Linked DNA regions of Quadrisphaera setariae. The protein of the gene in region 1 interacts with the protein of each later gene in a pairwise test. Links are inferred from orthologs where the notes say so. Each region holds a gene or a part of one and is shown on either strand. Other genes may lie near its edges.

Region 1 (5,373 bases):
AGGTGGTCGGCGGGGTCGCGGACGCGCTGCGCTCCAGCACCCGCGGCGCCGACGTGGTCGGTCGCTGGGCGGACGACCTCTTCGTGGTGCTCGGCCCGGGCACCGGAACGACCCCCGCGGAGCTCGAGCGCCGCCTGCGCGTGCGCCTGCTCGGCAGCCCCGACGCCCCGCTGGTCCGCTGGGCGTGCTCGCTGACGGTGGGCTCCGGCCTCCTCGAGCCGTGGGACTCCGGGGGCCTGGCCGAGCTGGTCGGCCGCGCCGAGCAGGACCTCGCCCTGCGCCGCGCGCTGCGCGCCCCCAGCGCCGTCGAGCCCGTGCGCTCGCGGCCCTCGCGCCGTTCCGAGGACCAGCCCGGCTCCATCGGCTGACGCGCGCGTCCGCAGCGGCGCCGCCTAGCCTCACCGGGTGGGACGCGGCGCGCAGCAGGGGCCGGTCCGTGCGGCCGCCGTCGTCGTCGACCTGGCCCGCGCCTGCCATCCCGCGCCGACCGTGGCGGTCACCTCCTTCGCCGCCGCCCTGGCCGCTGCCGCGGCGGCACCGGGGCAGCGCGTGCGCACCGCGCGGCGGGTGGCGGTCGCCATCGGGCTGGGGCACCTGGCGATCGGCTGGACGAACGACGCCCTCGACGCCCCGCTCGACGCCGCCGCGGGCCGCACGGAGAAGCCCGTGGCGGCTGGACGGCTGTCGCGCGGTGGTGTGGCGGTGGGAGCCGTGCTCGCCGCCGCGGCCGCCGTGCCCGCCTCGCTGGCCCTGGCAGGCGGCTCGGGCCCTGGTCGCCCAGGGGCCGGGCGCCTGCACCTGGTGGGCTTGGCCGGTGCGCTCGGCTACGACCTCGGCCTCAAGGGCACCGCCGCCAGCCCGCTGCCGTACCTGCTCTTCTTCGGGTCCCTCCCCGCCGTGGCCACCGGCGCCGCCGGCCGGCCCGCGCCACGGCTCCTGTGCACCGCCGCGGGGCTGCTCGGGCTGGCCGCCCACCTGGCCAACACCGTCCCGGACGCCGACGCCGACGCCGCCACGGGCGTGCGCGGGCTCCCGCAGCGCCTCGGGCCCCGGGCCAGCCGCGTCGGGGCGGCCCTCGGGGTGGCCGCTGCCGACGTCGTCCTGCTCACCGGCCGGCGACGCGAGCTCGGCGCAGCGGCCACCGCCCTCCTGGTGGCCGCAGGTGCCGCCGGAGCCGTCGGTGCCGCGGCCGACGGCCGCACCGGCTTCCGCGCCGTCATGGGGGCTGCCGCGCTCAGCGTGGCGGGTGTGCTGGCCGACACCGCCGGTGGTCGAGGCGCCCTGCTGCGCTGAGGGCGCCCGCGGACCGCTGTCCGCAGGAGCCGGAAACCGTCTGGCCGGCGCTACTACCCTGGTCGTGAGAGCGAGACTTCCGACGCGAGCGATCGCCGGAGCAGTGATGCCGGGCAAGCGAACCCCGGAGAAGGAGCCCCCACCGCATGAGCACCACGGACCAGCCCGCCCCCGCGACGGGCGCCGCCGGCGACGCGCCTCCCCAGCGGTACACCGCCGCGCTCGCGGCGCAGCTGGAGCTCGCGTGGCAGCAGCGCTGGGCCGACGAGGGCACCTTCGAGGCGCCCAACCCCAGCGGACCGTGGGGCGACGCCGAGGCCGTGGCCGGCCGCGAGCCGCTGTTCGTCATGGACATGTTCCCGTACCCCTCGGGCGCGGGGCTGCACGTCGGGCACCCGCTGGGCTACATCGCCACCGACGTCTGGGCCCGCTACCAGCGCATGAGCGGTCGCAACGTGCTGCACACGCTGGGCTACGACGCGTTCGGGCTGCCCGCTGAGCAGTACGCCGTGCAGACCGGCCAGCACCCGCGGGTGACCACCGAGGCGAACATCGCGAACATGCGCCGCCAGCTGCGCCGGCTGGGCCTCGCGCACGACGCTCGCCGCTCGATCTCCACCATCGACCCCGACTACTACCGCTGGACCCAGTGGATCTTCCGGGAGGTCTTCGAGAGCTGGTACGACCCGGAGCACGTCCGCCCCGACGGCGGCCGCGGCGCGGCCCGTCCCATCGCTGAGCTGCGCGAGGCGTACGAGTCCGGCCGCCGCCAGCCCGAGGACGGCTCGACCTGGGCCGACCTCGACGAGGTCGCCCGCCGCCGCCTGGTGGACGACCACCGCCTGGCGTACATCTCCGAGGCCCCGGTGAACTGGTGCCCGGGCCTGGGCACGGTGCTGGCCAACGAGGAGGTCACCGCCGACGGCCGCAGCGAGCGCGGCAACTTCCCCGTGGTGAAGCGCCCGCTGCGCCAGTGGATGATGCGGATCACCGCCTACGCCGACCGCCTCGTGGACGACCTGGACCGCCTCGACTGGCCCGAGGCCGTCAAGTCCATGCAGCGGCACTGGATCGGGCGCTCCACAGGCGCCCAGGTCCGCTTCTCCCTGGCCGGTGACGGCGTCGAGGGCGGCCAGCTGGAGGTCTTCACCACCCGTCCGGACACCCTGTTCGGGGTCACCTTCATGGTGGTCGCCCCTGAGCACAGCTCGCTGGACGACCTGCCCGCCGCCTGGCCGGACGGTACCCCGGCGTCCTGGACCGGCGGTGCCGCCACCCCCGCCGAGGCCGTGGCCGCCTACCGGACGCAGGCCGCCGCCCGCACCGAGGCCGAGCGCACCGACGAGGGCCGCACCAAGACCGGCGTCTTCACCGGACTGCACGCGGTCAACCCCGTCACCGGCACCGCCGTGCCCGTCTTCACGGCCGACTACGTGCTGGCCGGCTACGGCACCGGAGCGATCATGGCCGTGCCGGGCCAGGACGAGCGCGACTTCGCCTTCGCCGAGCGCTTCGAGCTGCCCGTCGTCCGCACGGTCCAGCCGCCGGAGGGCTTCGAGGGCGGCGCCTACACGGGCGCCGGTCCGGCGATCAACTCCTCCAACGACGACGTCGACCTGGACGGCCTGGAGGTCGCCGAGGCCAAGGAGCGCATCACCGCGCACCTGCAGCGCACCGGCGCGGGCCGCCCCGTCACCACGTACCGCCTGCGCGACTGGCTGTTCAGCCGCCAGCGCTACTGGGGCGAGCCCTTCCCGGTGGTCTACGACGAGCACGGCCTGCCCGTCGCCGTCCCGGCCGACCAGCTGCCGGTGCTGCTGCCGGACGTGCCCGACTACTCCCCGCGCACCTTCGAGCCCGACGACGTCACCAGCGAGCCCTCCCCGCCGCTGTCGCGCGTGCCGGAGTGGGTGAACGTCACCCTCGACCTGGGCGACGGGCCCAAGCAGTACCGCCGCGAGACCAACACCATGCCCAACTGGGCGGGCTCGTGCTGGTACGAGCTGCGGTACCTGGACCCGGAGAACTCCGAGAAGCTGGTCGACCCCGAGGTCGAGGCGTACTGGATGGGCCCGCGCGCTGACCGGGCGGTCCGCGCCGCCGGTGGCAGCAGGACCGAGGCCTCTGCTGACACTGGAGGTGTCGACCTGTACGTCGGCGGCGTCGAGCACGCCGTGCTGCACCTGCTGTACGCCCGCTTCTGGCACAAGGTGCTGTTCGACCTGGGCCACGTCTCTTCCGAGGAGCCGTTCCGCCGCCTGTTCAACCAGGGCTACATCCAGGCCGACGCCTTCACCGACGTCCGCGGCACCTACGTCCCGGCCGCCGAGGTGGAGGAGACCACCTCCGCCACAGGGGCGCGCGAGTTCACCTGGAACGGGGAGCCCGTCACCCGCGAGTACGGGAAGATGGGCAAGTCCCTCAAGAACGTCGTCACGCCCGACGACATGTACGAGGCCTACGGCGCCGACACGTTCCGCGTGTACGAGATGTCGATGGGGCCCCTGGACGACTCCCGGCCGTGGGAGACCCGCGCGGTGGTCGGCTCGCAGCGCTTCCTGCAGCGGCTGTGGCGCAACGTCGTCGACGAGGCGACCGGTGAGCTGGTCGTCGTGGACACCCCCGCGGACCCCGCCACGCGCGCTCTGGTGCACCGCACCGCCGCGGGCGTGGCCGCCGACTACGAGGGGCTGCGGTTCAACACCGCGGTCTCCAAGCTGATCGAGCTGAACAACGAGCTCACCAAGCTGAGCTCGGTGCCGCGTGAGGCCGCGGAGGCGGTGGTGCTCATGGTGGCGCCGCTGGCGCCGCACATCGCCGAGGAGCTGTGGTCGCGGCTGGGCCACGAGGGTTCGCTGACCTTCGAGGGCTTCCCCCAGGCCGACCCGGCGCTGCTGGTGCAGCAGACGGTGACGTGCGTGGTGCAGGTGCAGGGCAAGGTCCGCGACCGCCTCGAGGTGCCGGCCGACATCACCGAGGACGCGCTGCGCGAGCAGGCGCTGGCGTCCCCGGCGCTGCAGCGGGCGCTGGACGGGCGCGGGGTGCGCACGGTGATCGTGCGCGCTCCGAAGCTCGTCAACGTGGTCCCCGCCTGACCTGTCGCTGACGGGGCCCGTCGTCCGCCCACAGGGCGGGCGGCGGGCCCCTCCCACGGGGCTCCGTCCACAGGCGCTCGTCGCTGCGGTCCGGGGAGCGGCGCCGCGGGCCAGCCTGGTGGGGTGCTGGACGGGGCGCCCGGCTCGGGCTGGCAGGAGGACGACGACGCCGACGACGGCGTCCCCGCCGTCCCCGCGGTCAGGGACCGGGCGGCGCTGCGGGCGGGGTCCCGCCGGGACGCCCGCGAGGCGGAGCAGGCCTGGCGGCCCTCGCTGGCGGAGCGGCTGGGGGAGGCGCGGTGGTCGCTGCCGACCTCGGCGGCGGTCGGAGCCCTGGTCGTCGTCGCCGCGGTCGTGGTGCTGCTGGTGCTGTCCGCCGCTGCCTCGGGCGGGGCGTCGGTGCCCACGCCGACGCCGGGCGTGGCCGTGCCGGTGCGCACGCCTGCGCCGCTGTCGTCGTCGTCCTCCGCGCACCCCGCGGGTCCACCGGGCACGCAGCCCGGCGCCTCGGCTCCCGGGGCGGGAGGGGGGACGGGGGAGGTCGTGGTCGACGTGGTCGGCCAGGTGGAGAGGCCCGGGCTGGTCCGCCTGCCGGCCGGCTCGCGCGTCGACGACGCGGTCCGCGCCGCCGGCGGGGCGCGTCCGGGGGCCGACCTGCGGCGGGTGAACCTGGCCCGGGTGCTCGTGGACGGCGAGCAGCTCGTGGTGCCGGCGCCGGGAGAGCAGCTGCCCAGCGCCCAGCCGGCTCCTGCTGGGACGCGGCCCACCTCGGTCTCAGGCATCTCCGCCGCCGGGGGCAGCGCTGCCGGAACTGCAGCGGGGGCTGCCGCCGGCCCCGTGGACCTCAACAGCGCCACCCTCGCCGAGCTCGACGCCCTGCCCGGCTTCGGGCCGGTGCTGGCCCAGCGGATCCTCGACTGGCGGAGCGAGCACGGACGCTTCACGTCCGTGGAAGAGCTCGGCGAGGTGCCCGGATTCGGCCCAG
Region 2 (4,814 bases), on another replicon or contig:
GGACCGGCTCGGCCTGTCCGCCTCCCAGCTGGACCAGGTGGTGGTGACCACGTCGACCGGGCTCGCCGCGCTCTCGCCCGCCGCCGCCACCGCTGCGCTCGGACGCCTCGCGGCGGCGGCCGACGCGCTGCGAGAGGTGCACGCCGAGGGCTGACGCGCCCGGCAGGGTGGAGCCGTGCCACCCGCTCGCTCCTCGGGAGACCGGCTGACGGGCGACCTCGCCCGCGCCGCCGCCTCCTGGGTCTCCCTCGTCCTCGCCCTCGGGCTGTCAGGGGTCGCCCTCGCCGCCGCCCGCGACGCCGGGGCCTCCGGCGACGCCGCCCGCGCGGTGCCGGCCGCCGTCGTCCTCTCGGTGACCGCGCCGCTGGTGCTCCTCGCCCACGGCCGCTCCCGCTGGCAGTCCGTGCTGGCTCTGCGGCGGCCGGTGCTGGCGCTGGCCGGGGCGGCTGTCGGGCTGGGCGCGGCGGGGCTGGTGCTCCTCGCCGACCACCTGGCCGGCGGTGCCGCGGGCTTCGCGGTGACCGGCGTGGACCCGTGGCGGCTGGTGCAGTGGCTCGTGGTGGCGCTGCTGCTGGCCGCGGCGATGGAGGCGGTGCCCCAGGAGCTGGCGCTGCGGGGCGGGGTCTTCGGCGGCCTGCGCGGGCACCTGCCCGGGTGGCTGGCGGGCCTGGTGACGACGGGGGCGGCCGTGGCGGCTCCGGCGTGCTCGGTCTGGGCCACCGCGCAGCTGGGGGAGTGGATGGACGTGGCCGTGCCGCCCGCGACCTTCGCCCCCGCCGGTCAGGACCCGGTCTCCCACGCCGTCCTGCTGGCGGCGCTCGGCACGGTGCTGCTGCTGGTGCGGTCGGTGGTGGGGTCGGTGTGGGCCTGCGTCGGCTTCCACCTGGCCTTCGGCGCGGTCAGCGGGCTGCTGCTCGGCGACCCGGCCACCACCGGGCTGCCGGTGCAGACGGGTGAGGGCGCCGAGCTGCTCGTCGTGGCCCACCTCGCCGTGACCGCTGCGGTGCTCGGGGCGGTGCTGCTGCGCCGCCGGGGTGGCCGTCGGTAGCAGCCGGTGGGTGCGGCTCGCGCTGTCGGTGGGCCTCGGCAGACTGGGCGGGTGACCCAGCAGGAGACGGCGGACCAGACGACGCCGGAGTCGGTGCAGGGGGCCGTGCAGGACCTGCCCAGCGCCCCGCCGGAGGCGCGCCGCGAGTGGGACGAGCTGGCCGAGCGGGTGCGCGACGCCCGCTTCGCCTACTACGTCCGCGACGCCCCGACCATGGCCGACGGTGAGTTCGACGCGCTGCTGCGCCGGCTGGAAGCCCTCGAGGAGGCCCACCCCGACCTCCGGGTGCCCGAGTCGCCCACGCAGGTGGTCGGCGGGACCTTCAGCACCGAGTTCACCGCGGTCGACCACCTCGAGCGCATGCTCAGCCTCGACAACGTCTTCAGCGGCGAGGAGCTCGCCACCTGGGTGGCGCGCGTCCAGCGGGACCTGTCCGACGGCCGCGAGGACGCCCCGCCCGTGCGCTGGCTGTGCGAGCTGAAGATCGACGGCCTCGCCGTGAACCTCCGCTACGAGCGGGGCCGGCTCGTGCTGGCCGCCACCCGCGGTGACGGGCGCACGGGCGAGGACGTCACGCACAACATCCGCACCATCGACGCGGTGCCGCAGCAGCTCACCGGCGACCCCTCGAGCTTCCCGGAGCAGTTCGAGGTGCGCGGCGAGGTGTTCTTCCCCGTGGCCGACTTCGAGGCGCTCAACGCCTCGCTCGTCGAGGCCGGCAAGGCGCCCTTCGCCAACCCGCGCAACGCCGCCGCCGGGTCGCTGCGCCAGAAGGACCCCCGCGTCACCGCCTCCCGGCCGCTGTCGATGATCGTCCACGGCCTGGGCGTGCGCGGCGGCCTGGAGCCGGCCAGCCAGTCGCAGACCTACGAGCTGCTGCGCTCCTGGGGACTGCCCACCTCCCCGGCCTTCCGGGTGGTGGAGTCGCTGGAGGAGGTCCAGGCCTACATCGACCACTACGGCGAGCACCGCCACGACGCCGCCGCGATCGCGCACGAGATCGACGGCGTGGTGGTCAAGGTCGACGAGGTCTCCCAGCAGCGACGCCTGGGCGCCACCTCGCGCGCGCCGCGGTGGGCGATCGCGTGGAAGTACCCGCCCGAGGAGGTCACCACCAGGCTCCTCGACATCCGCGTCAACGTCGGCCGCACCGGCCGGGTCACCCCCTTCGCGCACATGGAGCCTGTCAAGGTCTCCGGCTCCACGGTGCAGCTGGCCACGCTCCACAACGGCAGCGAGGTGGTGCGCAAGGGCGTGCTCATCGGCGACACCGTGGTGGTGCGCAAGGCCGGCGACGTCATCCCCGAGGTGGTCGGCCCCGTCGTCGACCTGCGGGACGGCTCCGAGCGCGCCTTCGAGATGCCCACCCACTGCCCCGAGTGCGGCACCGAGCTGCGCTTCGAGAAGGAGGGCGACGCCGACCTGCGCTGCCCCAACGCCCGCACCTGCCCCGCGCAGCTGCGCGAGCGGGTCTTCCACCTGGCCGGGCGCGGCGCCTTCGACATCGAGGCCCTGGGGTACGAGGCGGCCACGGCGCTCACGGAGAAGGACGACGACGGCCACCAGGTGCTCCCCGACGAGTCAGGCCTGTTCGCCCTCACCGCCGAGGACCTCCTGGCCCTGCCGCTGTTCACCCGCGCGCCCAAGAAGGGCGAGGGGGACGTGCGCGTGCTCAACGCCAACGGAACCCGGCTGCTCGCCAACCTCGACGCCGCGAAGGACCGGCCGCTGTGGCGCGTGCTCGTGGGCCTGTCGATCCGTCACGTCGGGCCGACGGCCGCGCGGGCCCTCGCGCAGCGGTTCGGGTCGATGGAGGCCCTGCGCGCCGCCTCCCAGGACGAGCTCGCCGCAGCCGACGGCGTCGGCCCCACCATCGCCGAGGCGGTGGTGGAGTGGTTCGCCGTGGACTGGCACGCGGCCGTCGTCGACGCCTGGGCCGCCGCCGGGGTGTCGATGGAGGACGCCCCGGTCGCCGGCGTCGAGAAGACGCTCGAGGGCCTGACGATCGTCGTCACCGGGTCGCTGTCGAGGTTCAGCCGCGACGAGGCCAAGGAGGCGGTCCTGTCCCGCGGGGGCAAGGCGTCGTCGGCGGTCTCGAAGAAGACGTCGTTCGTGGTGGTGGGCGACAGCCCCGGGAGCAAGGCCGACAAGGCCGAGCAGCTGGGCGTGCCGGTGCTCGACGAGGAGGGGTTCGAGGCCCTCCTCGCCGACGGGCCGCCGCCTCCGGCGGAGGAGCCCGCCGAGGAGGACGACGAGGCCTCCACCGGGGAAGCCGCGGACGCCGGTGCCTGAGCGGGTCGTCCGCTCGCGCGAGCACCTCCGGGCCGACTGCACGCGCTGCGCGGCGCTGTGCTGCGTGCTGCCCGCCTTCAGCGCTTCGGCCGACTTCGCCGTCGACAAGCCCGCCGGGACGCCGTGCCCGAACCTGCGCGCCGACGCGCGGTGCGGCATCCACGACCGGCTCGTGCCCAGCGGGTTCCCCGGGTGCGTGGCCTTCGACTGCTTCGGCGCCGGCCAGCGCGCCGTGCAGGTGGTGTTCGGGCAGCGACCCGGAGGACCGCCGGCACCGGCTGAGCTGCTGTCCGAGGCCCCGGACCTGCCGGGCGTGCTGGCGGCGCTGCGCGGCCTCCACGAGGTGCTGTGGCACCTCGAGGAGGCGGAGTCGCTCCTGCGGCCCGGTGTGCTGCGCGACCAGGTGGCGGACCTGCGGGTCCGCGTGGAGGGCCTGGCCGGGGCCGGTCGCAGCGAGCTGTCCGCGGTGGACGTCGGCGAGCAGCGCCGCGCTGCCGGGCCTGTTCTGGAGCACGCCAGTCGCGCGCTGCGCGCCGAGGTGCCCGGCCGCACCGCCAGGCACCGCGGCGCGGACCTGTCGGGTCTGCGATGGCGCGGTGCGCGGCTGCGCGGCGCCGACCTGCGGGGAGCCCTCCTGCTGGGCGCCGACCTGCGCGGTGCGGACCTGCGGCGCGCTGACCTGCTCGGAGCGGACCTGCGCGGCGCCGACGTCCGCGGCGCGGACCTCACCGGGGCCCTGTTCCTCACCCGGACCCAGCTCGACGCCGCCCGGGGCGACGCCACGACGCGCCTGGGCGGCCACCTCACCGCGCACTGGGCCCACCGGGTGCCCCGAGGTGACGCTGCAGGTCACAAGGGGTAGAAAGGCGGACCATGGCCAAGAAGTCGAAGCAGTCGAAGAAGGCGTCGAGCACGACGTCGAAGAAGAGCGCCACTGCGAGCCTGGCTGGGCGCCTCCGCGCCGCCCAGGCCGAGCTGGAGCGCACCACGGCGGCGAAGGCGGACACGGCCGACCGCCGCGACGTCGCCGCCAGCCGGCGCGACGAGGCGTCCGCCGCCGTCCAGGCCGCGAAGGCAGCCCGCAAGGACGCTCGCGCCGCCCTCGCCGCGGCCGAGAAGGGGCTGGAGAAGGCGAAGAAGTCGCTCGCCGACCTCAGCACCAAGGCGAAGAAGGCCGACAAGGCCGCCCACGCCGCTGACGTCGCCGCCGACGAGGCCCGCCGCGAGCACGAGCAGCTGGCCCGCAAGGCCGCCCGTCGCCAGGGCTCCGCCGACGCTGCGACCGCCGCCGACGCCCAGGCCCTCGAGCCCGTCGAGGCGCCTGCCTCCGAGCCCGCAGCCGTCGAGGCGCCCGCGGAGCCGACCGCGGACGCTGAGGCTCCGGTCGAGGCCTCGGCTGAGACCCCGGCCGAGCCGGCGGCAGCGTCCGAGGCGCCCGCACCGACGCGCCGCACCCGCGCCACGGGCACCCGCA

Evidence for each region. The genes of interacting proteins can lie anywhere in the genome.
Region 2: the proteins of FMM08_RS06605 (region 1) and ligA interact in binary tests that used the Escherichia coli proteins (3 or more experiments, as listed by UniProt). The link is inferred for Quadrisphaera setariae from one-to-one orthologs.

The regions. Positions count from the first base shown.
Region 1 is NZ_VKAC01000003.1:277,901-283,273, forward strand. Bases 1,044-4,588 are described here. They hold FMM08_RS06605 (leucine--tRNA ligase), read left to right. Parts: upstream 1,044-1,439; coding sequence 1,440-4,388; downstream 4,389-4,588. Other genes in these bases: FMM08_RS06600 (UbiA family prenyltransferase), read left to right, coding at 1,044-1,293; FMM08_RS06610 (ComEA family DNA-binding protein), read left to right, coding at 4,512-4,588. Also shown: FMM08_RS06595 (GGDEF domain-containing protein), read left to right, coding at 1-368; more of FMM08_RS06600, read left to right, coding at 406-1,043; more of FMM08_RS06610, read left to right, coding at 4,589-5,373.
Region 2 is NZ_VKAC01000009.1:166,686-171,499, forward strand. Bases 755-3,740 are described here. They hold ligA (NAD-dependent DNA ligase LigA), read left to right. Parts: upstream 755-1,141; coding sequence 1,142-3,340; downstream 3,341-3,740. Other genes in these bases: FMM08_RS15795 (CPBP family glutamic-type intramembrane protease), read left to right, coding at 755-1,048; FMM08_RS15805 (pentapeptide repeat-containing protein), read left to right, coding at 3,333-3,740. Also shown: FMM08_RS15790 (uroporphyrinogen decarboxylase/cobalamine-independent methonine synthase family protein), read left to right, coding at 1-154; more of FMM08_RS15795, read left to right, coding at 176-754; more of FMM08_RS15805, read left to right, coding at 3,741-4,202; FMM08_RS15810 (hypothetical protein), read left to right, coding at 4,214-4,814. UniProt on the Escherichia coli protein: DNA ligase that catalyzes the formation of phosphodiester linkages between 5'-phosphoryl and 3'-hydroxyl groups in double-stranded DNA using NAD as a coenzyme and as the energy source for the reaction.